DNA from 2 places in the Methylobacterium sp. HMF5984 genome. Region 1 is predicted to be linked to the other one. Evidence: predicted binding sites of a transcription regulator. Region 1 holds the regulator's gene; the other holds the start of a gene.
The links. The regulator LexA, encoded in region 1, represses DNA repair genes until DNA is damaged. The targets are predictions, from matches to a motif close to TGTTCNNNNTGTGTTCNG.
Positions count from the first base shown of each region.

Region 2: the regulator LexA is predicted to act here: its motif matches at 3,377-3,394, upstream of parE (DNA topoisomerase IV subunit B).

Region 1 covers NZ_JBJFLN010000001.1:4,606,956-4,614,315, forward strand. Annotated here, with positions in the region: gene ACFZ8E_RS22270 (NAD(P)-dependent oxidoreductase) at 23-961, shown strand; gene lexA (transcriptional repressor LexA) at 1,133-1,873, shown strand; gene ACFZ8E_RS22280 (ComEC/Rec2 family competence protein) at 1,867-4,212, opposite strand; gene gltX (glutamate--tRNA ligase) at 4,462-5,889, shown strand; gene gltA (citrate synthase) at 6,098-7,360, shown strand, end outside.
Region 2 covers NZ_JBJFLN010000001.1:3,841,156-3,848,515, reverse strand. Annotated here, with positions in the region: gene ACFZ8E_RS18685 (outer membrane protein) at 149-1,042, shown strand; gene parE (DNA topoisomerase IV subunit B) at 1,198-3,318, opposite strand; gene ACFZ8E_RS18675 (hypothetical protein) at 3,597-3,782, shown strand; gene topA (type I DNA topoisomerase) at 3,834-6,596, opposite strand; gene ACFZ8E_RS18665 (molybdopterin-binding protein) at 6,804-7,360, opposite strand, start outside.

The DNA of each region.
Region 1 (7,360 bases):
CGCGGAGAAGGATCGCCGCCCCATGCGCAAGGTCGTCATCAGCGAGTTCATGGACGAGGCCGCGATCGCGGCGGAGCTCGCCGGGTTCGAGACGCTCTACGATCCGACCCTGGTCGACCGGCCGGACGCCCTGCGCGCGGCGCTCGCGGGCGCGTCCGGGCTGATCGTCCGCAACCGCACGCAGGTGCGCGCGGGCCTGCTCGCGGCGGCACCCGACCTCAGGGTGGTGGGCCGCCTCGGCGTCGGGCTCGACAACATCGATCTGGCCGCCTGCGCCGCCCGCGGGATCGCCGTCCATCCCGCGACCGGCGCCAACGACGGCGCGGTGGCCGAGTACGTGATCGGCACCGCGTTGCTGCTGCTGCGCGGCGCCTACGGCGCGAGCGCGCAGGTCGCCGCGGGCGCGTGGCCGCGCAACGCGCTGATGGGACGCGAGATCGCCGGCAAGCGCCTCGGCCTCGTCGGCTTCGGCGCGATCGCCCGCGAGACCGCCCGCCGTGCGGCGGCCCTCGACATGAGCGTCGCCGCCTTCGACCCGCACCTCGCGTCCGACGACGCCGCATGGCGCCCGGCGCACGGCGCGGTGGCGAGCCTGACCCTCGACGCGCTGGTCGCAACGAGCGACGTGCTCTCGCTGCACGTGCCGCTGACCGAGGCGACGCGCGACATGATCGGGCCGGCGGCGATCGCCCGGATGCGGCCGGGCGCGATCCTGATCAACGCCGCCCGCGGGGGCGTCGTGGACGAGGCCGCGGTCGCCGCGGCGCTTCGGTCCGGGCACCTCGGCGGGGCGGCGCTCGACGTGTTCGCCCAGGAGCCCGTGGACGCCGCGGGCGGCGCGGCGCTGATCGACGTGCCGAACCTCATCCTGACCCCGCACATCGCCGGCGTGACGCGGGAATCGAACGTGCGCGTCTCGGCGGTCACCGCCCGCGCCGTGCGCCGCAGCCTCGAGGGCTGAGCCCCGCAGCGCAGCGATCGAAAAGGGGCTCGGCGCGCGACGAAATTCAACGCACCGGTCGGATCGGCCGATGAGAACCCTTGCGGAACACTTGACGAACGTTTAACGTGTTCGTGTTTTGTTTCTGCGGCTCCACCTTCGTGTGGCCGCGCATTCCTGCGAGCCGCGCCGATGCTGACCCGTAAACAGCTGGATCTCCTGCGATTCATCGACGAGCGGATGCGCGAGGACGGTGTTCCGCCGTCGTTCGACGAGATGAAGGACGCCCTCGATCTCAAGTCGAAATCCGGCATCCACCGGCTGATCACCGCCCTGGAGGAGCGCGGCTTCCTGCGCCGGCTTCCGAATCGGGCTCGGGCGATCGAGGTGCTGCGCATGCCCGACGGCGCCGGCCGCTCCAGCGCGCCCGCCCCGGTGCCGGCAGCTCCCGCCGCGCCGCGCCGGTTCACCCCGAGCGTGGTCGAGGGCGGCCGCTCGAAGGCCGTGCCGCCGCGGCCTTCCACGACGCAGATGGTCGACGACAGCGGTCGCGCGGTGTCGATCCCGGTGATGGGCCGGATCGCGGCCGGCACGCCGATCTCGGCGATCCAGAACCAGAGCCACGCGATCACCATGTCGCCGGACTTCCTGGCCGGCGGCGAGCACTACGCCCTGGAGGTCCGCGGCGACTCGATGGTCGAGGCGGGCATCCTCGACGGCGACCTCGTGGTCATCCGCAAGCAGGACACCGCCAACACCGGCGACATCATCGTGGCGCTGATCGACGACGAGGAGGCGACGCTGAAGCGGCTGCGCCGTCGCGGCTCGTCGATCGCGCTCGAAGCGGCGAACCCGGCCTACGAGACCCGCGTGCTCGGGCCGGATCGGGTGCAGATCCAGGGCCGCCTGGTCAGCCTCGTGCGCCGTTACTGAAGGGTATCGCCCGGCATCTCCGGGTTCGGGCCGTCCGCGGTCGGATCGTCGGGTGCCGGGTCGGCCTCCTCCGCCCGGGGGGGCGGGGCGGCCATGCCCTGGAACGGGACGTCCTTCGGCTTGGGCTCGGCCGCGGGCGACGATCCGCCCGCTGCCTCGTCATCCGTTCCCTGGGGCGGGGGACGGACCATCGCGGGGCGCCACGGCAGCGTCCGTCCCGGCTCATGCGTGTCGGCCAGAATGAAGCCATTCGGCTCGACGCGGATCGCCACGGCGCCGTGGCTGGCGAGGTAGGCGCGATCGATGACGAGGGCGGCGGCGCAGCCCGGCGGTGCGGCGAGCGCCGTGATCAGCACCGAGGCCTTGGCGCAATCCTGCGCGAAGCCGCGGCGATCCTTCAGAAGCGCCACCGCGCGCCCGTCGGCCAACCGAAGCGTGCATCCGATCCGATCGCAGGCGGGACCGCCCGTCGCCTGCGCGCCCGGCCTGCCGTCGCCGTCGGCCTTCAGCCACTGCTCCAGCACGAAGTTCGACGGGCGCCCGAGGGCGACGAGGCTGCCGTCGGCGCGGCGCACCGCCGCCCCGCTGCCCTGGCGGTCGACGTAGATGTCGTAGCGGGCCGGCATCGTCGCTAGGCCGAGCCCGAGCAGCGCCGGCGGCAGGGCGAGCCAGCGAAGGCGCGAGACCGGGAGCGTCGCGAGCAGCAGCCCCGCGGCGAGGCACCCGAGCGCGGCGGTGCCGAAGGCCGGGACCACGACGTTGGCGCGCCCGAGCCCCTGGATCCAGCCGGAGATGGTCAGCATGCCGCGCACCGCCAGTCCCATCAGCCACCAGACCGGCTGGTCGAGGGCGAACGGGTAGGCGACGATGCCCAGCACCGCCGCCGGCATCACCGCGAGCGAGACCAGCGGCAGGGTGAGCGCGTTGCCGATCAGCCCGTAGGGTTGGACGGTCTGGAAGTGGTAGGTGGCGAAGGGCGCGGTCGCGACCTGCGCCACGAGCGTCGTGCCGAGTGTGCCGACCACCGTCGTCAGCGACAGCGCGATCAGCCGGCCGATCCGCCCGGCCCCGTCGCGGCGGAACATCCCTCCATCGATCAGGCGGGCGCAGGCGATGAGGCCGGCCACCGCCCCGAACGACATCTGGAAGCTCGGGCCGAGCAAGCCTTCCGGCTCGTGCGAGAGCGCGATGAGCGCGGCGAGAGCGAGGTTGCGCATGCTGAGCGCCGGGCGATCGACCAGGATCGCCCCGAGCATGATCAGGGTCATCACGAGGGAACGCTCGGCCGCGATGTCCCAGCCGGAGAAGACGCAGTAGGCGGTGACCCCGACCATCGCCAGCGCCGCGGCGATCTTCTTGATCGGCCAGGCCAGCGCCAGGAACGGCACCAGGGCGAGGCCGGCACGGACGAGCCAGAACACGACCCCGGCGGCCAGCACCATGTGGAGCCCTGAGATCGAGACCACGTGGTAGATCCCCGCCGCCCGCAGCGTGTCGTTGGTGGCCAGCGCGATCAACCCGCGCTTGCCGGTCACCAGGGCGGCGGCGACGGCGCCCGCCTGACCGCCGTTGGCGTCGGTGATCCTGCGGGTCAGCGCGTTGCGAGCGTCGTCCACGGCGGCCGCGAGCCGGAGCGACCACGGCACCGGCTCGGGCGGCGGCTTCACCGCGATCTTGCCGAGGAGCGAGCCGACCGCGCCGATCCCGCGGAAGTAGGCGTCGCGGGCGAAATCGTAGCCGCCGGGGCGGGCCGCCTCGGGGGGCGGCAGCAGGCGGGCGGTGGCGGCGATGAAGTCGCCCGGCCGCAGGGGCGGCGCCTTCTTGAACGAGACGCGCACCCGGACCGGCCGCTCGGCCGCGGCCATCGTGCCGAGGCTCGCGACCCGCACCACCAGGCGGGCGCCCTCCTCACGCTCCTCCAGCGATTCGATCAGGCCTTCGAGCGGCGCGATGATGGTGCGGGTCAGCACCGGCGCCGCCACCTGCGCGACCCGCAGGGCGCTCGCCGCGAAGCCGAGGAGCGCCGCCATCAGCCCGAGGGCGACGGCCAGCGCCGCGGGCCGGGCACCGAGGAACGGCAGGGTCGCGGCGCAGGCGCCGGCTGCGACGAGGGGCGCCCAGAGCGAGGGCATGCCGTCGGTGGCGGTGAAGAACGCGAGGATGCCGGCGCCGAAGGCGACCGCGAGCCAGGGAAACAGCCGCCGCTGCTCGGCCTCGATCGCGAGCCCGCCGACGACCCAGCCGCGCACGGCCGGCCCGAGCACGGCGGGCGACGGGAAGCGGCCTGATGCCGACGTGGCGACGGCCCGTCCCGTCGATCGTGCGATGTCCCGCGCCATGATCGGCACACCGGTCGGCGCGAAACGGCTGCGCCGACCCGATTCTTAACGCATCCGCGAGGGCGTGCTAGAGCCGTCCGGGCCGGGTCCGGGCGCAGGTCCCCAGCTTCCGTGCGTCGTCGGGGACGACGAACCGCCTTTCCCTCCGTCGCAGAGCGATCTAGACGCGCGCAACCGGATCGGCCGATCCGTGCCGCGGCCGCGTTCAGGGTGCTCCTTCAGCCCCGTCACCAGAAGATCCATCGTCCGATGTCGTCACCCGTCGTCACGCGCTTCGCGCCCTCGCCCACGGGCTACCTCCATATCGGGGGCGCCCGCACGGCGCTGTTCAACTGGCTCTACGCCCGCCGGATGGGCGGCCGGATGCTGCTGCGCATCGAGGACACCGACCGCGAGCGCTCGACGCAAGGGGCGATCGACGCGATCCTCGACGGGATGAGCTGGCTCGGGCTCGATTGGGACGGCGACGTGGTGTTCCAGTACGCCCGCGCCGAGCGCCATCGCGAGGTCGCCGAGAGCCTGCTCGCCTCGGGCAACGCCTATCGCTGCTACGCCACGCCGGAGGAGCTGACGCAGATGCGCGAGCAGGCCCGGGCGGCGGGCAAGCCGCTGCGCTACGACGGGCGCTGGCGCGACCGCGACCCGTCCGAGGCACCGGCCGGGGTAAAGCCGGTGATCCGGCTGCGCGCCCCGAGCGAGGGCGAAACGATCGTCGACGACGCGGTGCAGGGCCGCGTCACCTGGGCCAACCGCGATCTCGACGACCTCGTGCTGCTGCGCTCGGACGGCAACCCGACCTACATGCTCGCCGTCGTCGTCGACGACCACGACATGGGCGTCACCCAGGTGATCCGCGGCGACGACCACCTCACCAACGCCGCGCGCCAGAGCCAGATCTTCTCAGCGCTCGGATGGGAGGTGCCGAGGATGGCGCACATCCCGCTGATCCACGGGGCGGACGGGGCCAAGCTGTCCAAGCGCCACGGCGCGCTCGGCGTCGACGCCTACCGCGACCTCGGCTACCTGCCGGCCGCGCTCCGCAACTACCTCGTCCGCCTCGGCTGGAGCCACGGCGACCAGGAGGTGTTCTCGACCGAGGAGATGGTGGCGGCCTTCGACCTGAAGGCGATCGGCCGCTCGCCGGCGCGGTTCGACTTCGCCAAGCTCGAGAACCTCAACGGCCTCTACATCCGCGGCGCGGCGGACGCCGACCTCGTCGACGCGATCGAGCGCATCCTGCCGAACGTCGGCCCGGAGCGCGGCCTCTCGGCACCGCTCGCGCCGGCCCTTCGCGAAAAGCTCGTCGCGGCGATGCCGGGGCTGAAGGAGCGGGCCAAGACCCTGATCGAGCTGCTCGACAGCGCCTACTATCTCACCGCCGCGCGGCCGCTGGTGCCGGACGAGAAGGCTTCCGCCCTCCTCACCGACGAGGCGCGCGGGCGGCTCGCCGCGATCCTGCCGGCGCTGGAAGCCCTGCCCGACTGGAACGCCGCCGCGACGGAAGCGGCCGTGCGGCACTTCGCGGAGACCGCCGGCCTGAAGCTCGGGCAGGTCGCCCAGCCGCTGCGCGCGGCGCTGACCGGGCGCACGACCTCGCCGCCGCTGTTCGACGTGATGGCGGTGCTGGGACGCGCGGAGAGCCTCGCCCGTCTCGGCGACGGCATCACGAAGGGTTGAGACCGCCGCCGCAGCGCACGCGCGGCCCGGTTTTCGCTTGGCGTCTCGACGTGGTTGTCATCCGCCCCGTTGCTGGCGCTCGGCCGATCCGCTAACCCGATGGGCTTGTGAGCACCTGCAGCAAAATGCCGGTGACTTCGGGTCCCGGGCGGCGCGGAGCGCAGCCTGGGCCGGCTTCGATTCGTTGCCAGGAAAGGGTCCACGTTCCATGAGCGCAGCCAGCACCATCACCGTGGACGGCAAGCAGATCTCTCTGCCCGTCAAGAGCGGCACGATCGGCCCCGACGTCGTCGACATCGGCAAGCTCTACGCCCAGACCGGCGCCTTCACCTTCGATCCGGGCTTCACCTCGACCGCCTCGTGCGAATCGAAGATCACCTACATCGACGGCGACGAGGGCGTTCTGCTCTATCGCGGCTACCCGATCGAGCAGCTCGCCGAGCAGGGCGACTTCCTCGAGACCTGCTACCTGATGCTGTTCGGCGAGCTGCCGACGCCGGGCCAGAAGGCCGACTTCGACTACCGCGTCACGCGCCACACCATGGTGCACGACCAGATGAACCGGTTCTTCACCGGCTTCCGCCGCGACGCCCACCCGATGGCGGTGATGGTGGCCTCCGTCGGCGCACTCTCGGCCTTCTACCACGACTCGACCGACATCACGGACGAGAGCCAGCGCATGATCGCGTCGATGCGCATGATCGCCAAGATGCCGACGCTGGCGGCGATGGCCTACAAGTACTCGATCGGCCAGCCGTTCGTGTACCCGAAGAACGACCTCGACTACACCTCGAACTTTCTGCGGATGTGCTATGCCGTCCCGTGCGAGGAGTACCAGATCAACCCGATCTTCGCCAAAGCGCTGGACAAGATCTTCATCCTGCACGCCGACCACGAGCAGAACGCCTCGACCTCGACGGTGCGGCTCGCCGGCTCCTCCGGCGCGAACCCGTTCGCCTGCATCGCGGCCGGCGTCGCCTGCCTGTGGGGCCCGGCGCATGGCGGCGCCAACGAGGCGGCGCTGAAGATGCTGATGGAGATCGGCACGCCGGACCGCGTCGACCAGTACGTCGCCAAGGCCAAGGACAAGAACGATCCCTTCCGCCTGATGGGCTTCGGCCACCGGGTCTACAAGAACTACGATCCGCGCGCGCGGATCATGCAGAAGACCACCCACGAGGTGCTGAAGGAGCTCGGCAAGCACGACGACCCGCTGCTCGAGGTCGCGATGAAGCTCGAGGAGATCGCGCTCAAGGACGAGTACTTCATCGAGAAGAAGCTCTACCCGAACATCGATTTCTACTCGGGCATCACCCTCAAGGCGATGGGCTTCCCGACCGACATGTTCACGGTGCTGTTCGCGGTGGCACGCACCGTCGGCTGGATCGCGCAGTGGGCCGAGATGATCGAGGACCCCTCGCAGAAGATCGGTCGCCCGCGCCAGCTCTACGTCGGCCCGACCAAGCGCGAC
Region 2 (7,360 bases), 770 kb from region 1:
AACGACATCGCGTAAGCCGGGCGTAACCTTCATCTTTCGTTGACCGCTTCCGGGTCATCTGAGCGAGCTTGTTGCAGGAAAGCGACAGACCGAGCGGGCAACCCGGCTTAGAACAAACTCGGCTTTGCCAACCAGGACCTGGAAAAAAATGAAGAGCCTTCTCCTCGCCACCACCGTTCTCGCCGGCCTCACCGCCGTCGCGTCCGCCGCCGACCTTCCGCGTCGCGCTCCGCCGCCGGTGTTCACCCCGGTTCCGGTGTTCACCTGGACGGGCGCGTACTTCGGTATCAACGCCGGCTACGGCTTCGATGCCAGCGATCGCCGCGGCGCCACCGTCGTCGGCGTCTCGCCCGGCAACGCGATCTTCGCCGGCCCGGCCGGCGGCAACACCGGCGGCGTGCTTGCCTTCGGCGGCAGCCGCGGCAACGACGGCTTCACCGGCGGTGGCCAGGTCGGCTACAACTACCAGTTCACCCCGGGCTCGGGCGTCGTGATCGGCATCGAGGCCGACGCGCAGTACGTCGACTTCGGCCAGAACCGCAACCGCTTCTCGGCCACCCCCGGCGTCGTCGGCGGCGGCATCCTGCCCGGCAACCTGATCTACAACCCGTCGGGCCTTTCCAGCCTCGACTACTTCGGCACCGTGCGCGGTCGCCTCGGCTACGCCTTCGACCGCACCCTCGTGTACGGCACCGGCGGCTTCGCCTACGGCAGCGGCGGCGGCCGTGACTTCGGTTCGGGCGTGTCCCGCAACGACTTCCAGACCGGCTGGGCCGCCGGCGCCGGCGTCGAGTACGCCCTGCCGACCGACTCGTTCCTGAACTTCTTCCGCTCCTCGGCCGTGACGCTGAAGGTGGAAGGCCTGTACGTGAACCTCGACCAGGGCGGCCGCAACAACGGCGCCTTCGCCTCCAACTCGACCGGCACCGTGACCCTGACCTCGCCGGGCGTGACCGTCGTGCAGAGCGGCCTGAACCGCAACAACAGCACCGAGTTCGCTGTCGTGCGCGCCGGCCTGAACTACAAGTTCGGCTCGTACTAGGACCTGCCGGATCGGCCGCGGCTCGCCCAGAGCCGCGGTTCGACCCGACCCGAGAAGCCCGGCCGAAAGGCCGGGCTTTTTTCGTCGTCGGATCGCGGGCAAGAAAAAGCTCGGCCTCGCGGCCGGGCTCCGATCGGACCGCCGTGCCGGGCCGCTCAGATGTCGAGGTCGGTCTTCTCGGCGAAGGCGGCTCGCTCGGAGATGAAGGTGAAGCGGGCTTCCGGCTTGTTGCCCATCAGGCGCTCGACCGCGTCGCCGGTCGATTCGCGCGCCTCGTCGAGGACGGCGACGCGCATCAGGATGCGCTTCTTCGGGTCCATCGTCGTCTCCTTCAGCTGCGCCGGCATCATCTCGCCCAGTCCCTTGAAGCGGCTGATCTCGACCTTGCCGTTCTTGAACACCGTCTTGATCAGCTGCTCCTTGTGGGAGTCGTCGCGGGCGTAGGCCGTCTTGGTGCCCTGCTGCAGCCGGTAGAGCGGCGGCATCGCGAGGTAGAGGTGGCCCTTGTCGATGAGCTTCGGCATCTGCCGGTAAAAGAAGGTGATCAGCAGCGAGGCGATATGGGCGCCGTCGACGTCGGCGTCCGTCATGATGATCACCTTGTCGTAGCGCAGCTCCTCGTCGCGGTACTGACCGCCCGTGCCGCAGCCGAGCGCCAGGGTCAGGTCGCCGATGAGCTGGTTCGCACCGAGCTTGTCGCGGCTGGCCGAGGCGACGTTCAGGATCTTGCCGCGCAGCGGCAGGATCGCCTGCGTGGCCCGGTCGCGCGCCTGCTTGGCCGAGCCGCCGGCCGAGTCGCCCTCGACGATGAAGATCTCCGAGCCCGCGGTGCCGGCGGCCGAGCAATCGGCGAGCTTGCCGGGGAGCCGCAGCTTGCGCGTCGCGGTCTTGCGCGCGACCTCCTTCTCCTGGCGTCGGCGCAGGCGCTCCTCGGCCCGGTCGATCACCCAGTCGAGCACCTTGTTGGCCTGGGCCGGCGACGCGGCGAGCCAATGGTCGAAGGCGTCGCGGATCGCGGTCTCGACGATGCGCGACGCCTCGACGGTGGCGAGCTTGTCCTTGGTCTGGCCCTGGAACTCCGGCTCGCGGATGAAGACCGACAGCATGGAGGCGCAGGTCGCCATCACGTCGTCGGTGGTCACCGCCGTCATGCGCTTGGCCTGGTTCACCCGCTCGGCGTGCTCGCGCAGCGCCCGCAGCAGCGCGACGCGCAGGCCGGATTCGTGGGTGCCGCCCTCGGGCGTCGGGATGGTGTTGCAGTACGAGGCGGAGACGCCGTCGTCGTGGACCATCCAGGCCACGGCCCATTCGAGCGAGCCGTGCGAGCCGGGCTTTGTGATCTTGCCGGAGAAGATCGCGTCGGTGACGAGCTCCTTGCCCTCGATGTCGCGGGCGAGGTAGTCGCGCAGGCCGCCGGGGAAGCGGTGCACCGCCTCGGCCGGGATGTCGGTGCCCTCGATCAGCGCCGGCGCACACCGCCACCGGATCTCGACGCCGCCGAACAGGTAGGCCTTCGAGCGCGCCATCTTGAACAGGCGGCGCGGGTCGAACGCCAGCGAGCCGAAGATCTGCGCGTCGGGATGGAAGCGGATGCGCGTGCCGCGCCGGTTCTGCACCCGCCCGACGGTTTCCAACCCGCCCTGCGCATGACCGCGCGAAAAACTCTGGCGGTAGAGCGTCTGGTTGCGCGCGACCTCGACCTCCAGGAGGTCGGACAGCGCGTTCACCACCGAGATGCCGACGCCGTGCAGGCCGCCGCTGGTCTCGTAGACCTTCGAGTCGAACTTCCCGCCCGCATGCAGCGTCGTCATGATGACTTCGAGCGCGGACTTGCCGGGAAACTTCGGGTGCGGGTCGATCGGGATGCCGCGGCCGTTGTCGGTGACGACGAGCGCACCCGTCTCCTCCAGCTCGACCTCGATGAAGCTGGCGTGGCCCGCCACCGCCTCGTCCATCGAATTGTCGATCACCTCCGAGAACAGGTGGTGCAGCGCCCGCTCATCGGTGCCGCCGATATACATGCCGGGCCGGCGCCGCACCGGCTCCAGCCCTTCCAGCACCTCGATATCGGATGCGGTGTAGCCGGCCTCCGGACCGGCGAGCGGCTCGAGCGCCGCCATCGGCGCCATCGGCTTGCGCCGGCGCTCGGACGAGGGCAGGGGCGCGGCGGGCGAGGGATCCGTGGCCGAAGGCTTGGCCGGCGAAGAATGGGCGGGCGAAGAATGGGCAGCGGCCTTCGCGCCCGGCCCGAACAGGTCGATGGGGGCGTCGCTCAACCGACGGGCTCCAGGCTTCGGGTCACGTCTCGCATGGGCTTTCATCCGCTCACGATACCGGAACAAAACGGAAACATCAAAGGCGATCGCAGGCCGAATCCGTTATGCAGCTTCGCATGTGCCGCGCGAACCCTCCAAACGCTGCGATGCAACCGTCATCGGGGTGATGCGCAGATCCGGTTAAGATCGCCTCACGCTGCAATTTCGCGCGGAACCGGCGGCATGATCATGCATTATATCACAAGATCTTTGCCGTAACGATGGCTGGGACGCCGACGATGACGACTGCTTCGATCGAAGCCCGAACCCTGATCCTCGCCCGCCTCGAGCGCGCCGCCGGGCAAGCCTTCGGATGCGAGCAGGACGCGGCACCCGTCTCTCGCGCGGCCTTCGTCAATCCGACGACGGTCGCCCTGGCGACCTTCGCGACGGCCTTCGCCGCGACGATCAGCTACCTCGTCTGAGACCTGCGACGCGCCTGGCGCGGACCGCCGGCAAGCCGCGCCGCCGGCGGTTCAGCCGTTGGCCTTCTTGCTCGAAGCCGGCTTCGCAGCGGCCTTGCCCGCAGCGGCCTTCGGCGTGGCGGGCTTCTTCGCGGCGGGTTTGGCGGAGGTTTTGGAAGCGGTCTTCACCGTCCCGACCTCGCCGTCCTTGGCCGCCTTCGCCGGCTTGCGCGCCGTGGCCTTCGCACCCCGCGCCGGCGCGACCTTGCGGCCGCGGCTCGGCTTGCCCCCGCCGGCCGCGCGCTTGGCGTTGACGAGGTCGATGCCCTCGGCGAGCGTCAGCGCCTCGGCGGCCATCGATTTCGGCAGAGTCGCGTTGACCTCGCCGTCGGTGACGTAGGCGCCGTACTTGCCGGCCTTCACCACCAGCTCGCGACCCGTCGCCTCGTCCTTGCCGATCGGTCGGCCGGGATCCGAGGACGGGCGGCCGCGGCCGCCGCCCTGTTCCTTGGCGACGATCAGGTCGATCGCCCGGTTGGCGCCGACCTCGAGCACGTCGTCGTCCTTGCCCAGGTTCGCGTAGGTCTTGCCGTGCTGGACGTAGGGCCCGAACCGGCCGAGATTGGCCAGGATCGGTTCGCCGGTCTCCGGGTGCCGGGCGACCTCGCGCGGCAGCGACAGCAGCCGCAGCGCCTTCTCCAGGTCGACCATCGACGGCGTCACGCCCTTCGGCAGCGACGAGCGCTTGGGTTTGGCCGCGTCCTTCTCGGTCGAGGCCTCGCCGAGCTGGACGAACGGGCCGAACCGGCCGTCGCGGATCGTCACCGGCAATCCGCTCACCGGATCGTTGCCGAGCACCCGCGTGCCGGGCGGGCTGCCGTCCGGCGATGAGCCGTCGCCCTCGCCCTCGATGCCCGCGGCCGAGAGCTGCCGGGTGAACTTGCATTCCGGGTAGTTCGAGCAGCCGACGAAGGAGCCGAACTTGCCGAGCTTCAGCGAGAGCTGGCCCGAGCCGCAGGTCGGGCAGGTGCGCGGGTTCGAGCCGTCGGCCTTCTCGGGGAAGATGTGGTCGCCGAGAAGCGTGTTCAGCGCCTCCAGCACCTCGGTGACGCGCAGCTCCTTGGTGCCGCCGACGGCGGCCGAGAAGTCGCGCCAGAAGTCGCGCAGCACGTCGCGCCAGTCGATCTCGGCGTTCGAGACCCGGTCGAGCTGGCCTTCGAGGTCCGCGGTGAAGTCGTACTCGACGTAGCGCTTGAAGAAGCTCTCGAGGAAGCCGGTCACGAGCCGGCCCTTGTCCTCGGGCTGCAGGCGCTTCTTCTCGATCTTGACGTATTCGCGGTCGCGCAGGGTCTGGAGCACCGCGGCGTAGGTCGAGGGCCGGCCGATGCCGAGCTCCTCCATGCGCTTGACGAGGCTGGCCTCGGAGAAGCGCGGCGGCGGCTCGGTGAAGTGCTGGGTCGAGGCGATGCGCTCGCGCTTCAGCGCCTCGCCGGCCTTCATCGGCGGCAGGCGCTTGCCGTCCTCGTCCTCCTCGTCGTCCTTGCCCTCCTGGTAGAGGGTGAGGAAGCCGTCGAACTTCACGACCTGACCGGTCGCGCGCAGGTCGATCCGGCGCGGGCCGACGCTGGCGGTCACGTCGACCGTGGTGCGCTCCAGCTCGGCCGACTCCATCTGGCTGGCGACGGTCCGCGTCCAGATCAGGTCGTAGAGCTTGGCCTGCTCGGGATCGAGCATCCGCGCGACCTGCTTCGGCAGCCGGCCCATGTCGGTCGGGCGCACGGCCTCGTGGGCCTCCTGCGCGTTCTTGGCCTTGGCGCTGTAGCGGCGCGGCACGCCCGGGACGTACTTGTCGCCGAACTCGCGTCCGATGACCCGGCGCGCGTCGGCGATGGCCTCGGGCGCCATGTCGACGCCGTCGGTCCGCATGTAGGTGATCAGGCCCACCGTCTCGCCGCCGATGTCGACGCCCTCGTAGAGCTTCTGGGCGACGCGCATGGTCTGCGCCGGCGCCATCCCGAGCTTTCGCGACGCCTCCTGCTGCAGCGTCGACGTCGTGAAGGGCGGCTGGGGATGGCGCTTGGCGGGCTTCGCCTCGACCGAGGCGACCTGGAACGTCGCGAGCTCGAGGTCGCGCTTGAACGCGGCCGCATCCTCGCCGTTGCCGACGTCGAGGCGCTGGATGCGCTTGCCGTCGGCCCCGACGAGGCGAGCCTCGAACACGCCGCCGTCTGCGGTCGAGAGGGTCGCGACCAGCGACCAGTACTCGCGCGGCTTGAAGCGCTCGATCTCGACCTCGCGCTCGCAGACGAGCCGCAAGGCCACCGACTGCACGCGGCCGGCCGAGCGGGCGCCGGGGAGCTTGCGCCACAGCACCGGCGACAGGTTGAAGCCGACGAGGTAGTCGAGCGCCCGGCGCGCCAGGTAGGCGTCGACCAGCGCCTGATCGATCTGGCGCGGCTGCCGCATCGCCGTCTCGACCGACGCCTTGGTGATCGCGTTGAAGGTGACGCGCTCGACCGGGATGCCCTTCAGCACCTTGCGGGCGGTCAGCGCCTCCAGCACGTGCCAGGAGATCGCCTCGCCCTCGCGATCCGGGTCGGTCGCCAGGATCAGCTTGTCCGCGCCCTTCACGGCGCGGGCGATCTCGGACACCTGCTTCGAGCCGCGGGCGTCGAGCTCCCAGATCATGTTGAAATCGGCTTCGGGATCGACCGACCCGTCCTTGGCCGGAAGGTCGCGGATGTGCCCGAACGAGGCGATGACTTCATAGTCGCGGCCAAGATACTTGTTGATGGTCTTGGCTTTGGCCGGCGACTCGACGACGACGACTTTCATGGACGAAACAGCCTCTCGTCAAAGCCCGAGCAGCGGCAGGAACGCACCAATTGTTGGGTTTCGCGCCGCGGCCGGGCCGGACCTGCGCGGGGCATGAAGTGGTTCATGCCCCGCGGGTTGTCAAATGGGGGGCTGTTCGGGGCGCCTGCCGGGAGGCGCGTACGGGTGGGCATTCTCCCCCCTCTGCGGGGGGGGAGGGGGCCGGTCTCAGATGCCGGCGTACCATTCGTAGCCGCGGTCCTCCCAGTAGCCGCCCTGGCCGTCGCCGATCCTGGCCAGCGATTCGACCACCTCGATCCGCATCACGTACTTGGCCTGTTTGTAGCCGAGCTGCCGCTCGAGCCGCAGGCGCAGGGGCGCGCCGTTCGAGACCGGGAGCGGCTTTCCGTTGAGGTCGTAGGCGAGGATCGTCTGCGGGTGGAAGGCGTCGGTGAGGTCGATGCTCTCGTAGTAGCGGATCGGCGTGCGCGTCTCCTCGGGCTCCTCGGCCGGGGCACCGCCCCAGGCGTCGGCATCGTTGCCCGCGGCCGCCACCTGGACGTGGCGCACCGCGCTCGGGTTCTCCGGCTGCAGGAACGCGCCGTCCTTGCCGGCTTCGAGGCCGCCGCCGGCATATTCGAGCGTGTCGGCGCAGTGGAACACGACGTAGCGCGCCTGCGGCTTCAGCCCGGCGCGGTTCAGCACCTCGGCCAGCGGCACGCCGGACCATTTTCCGATGCAGCTCCAGCCCTCGACGCAATCGTGCCGGGTCGTCTGCGTCCGCG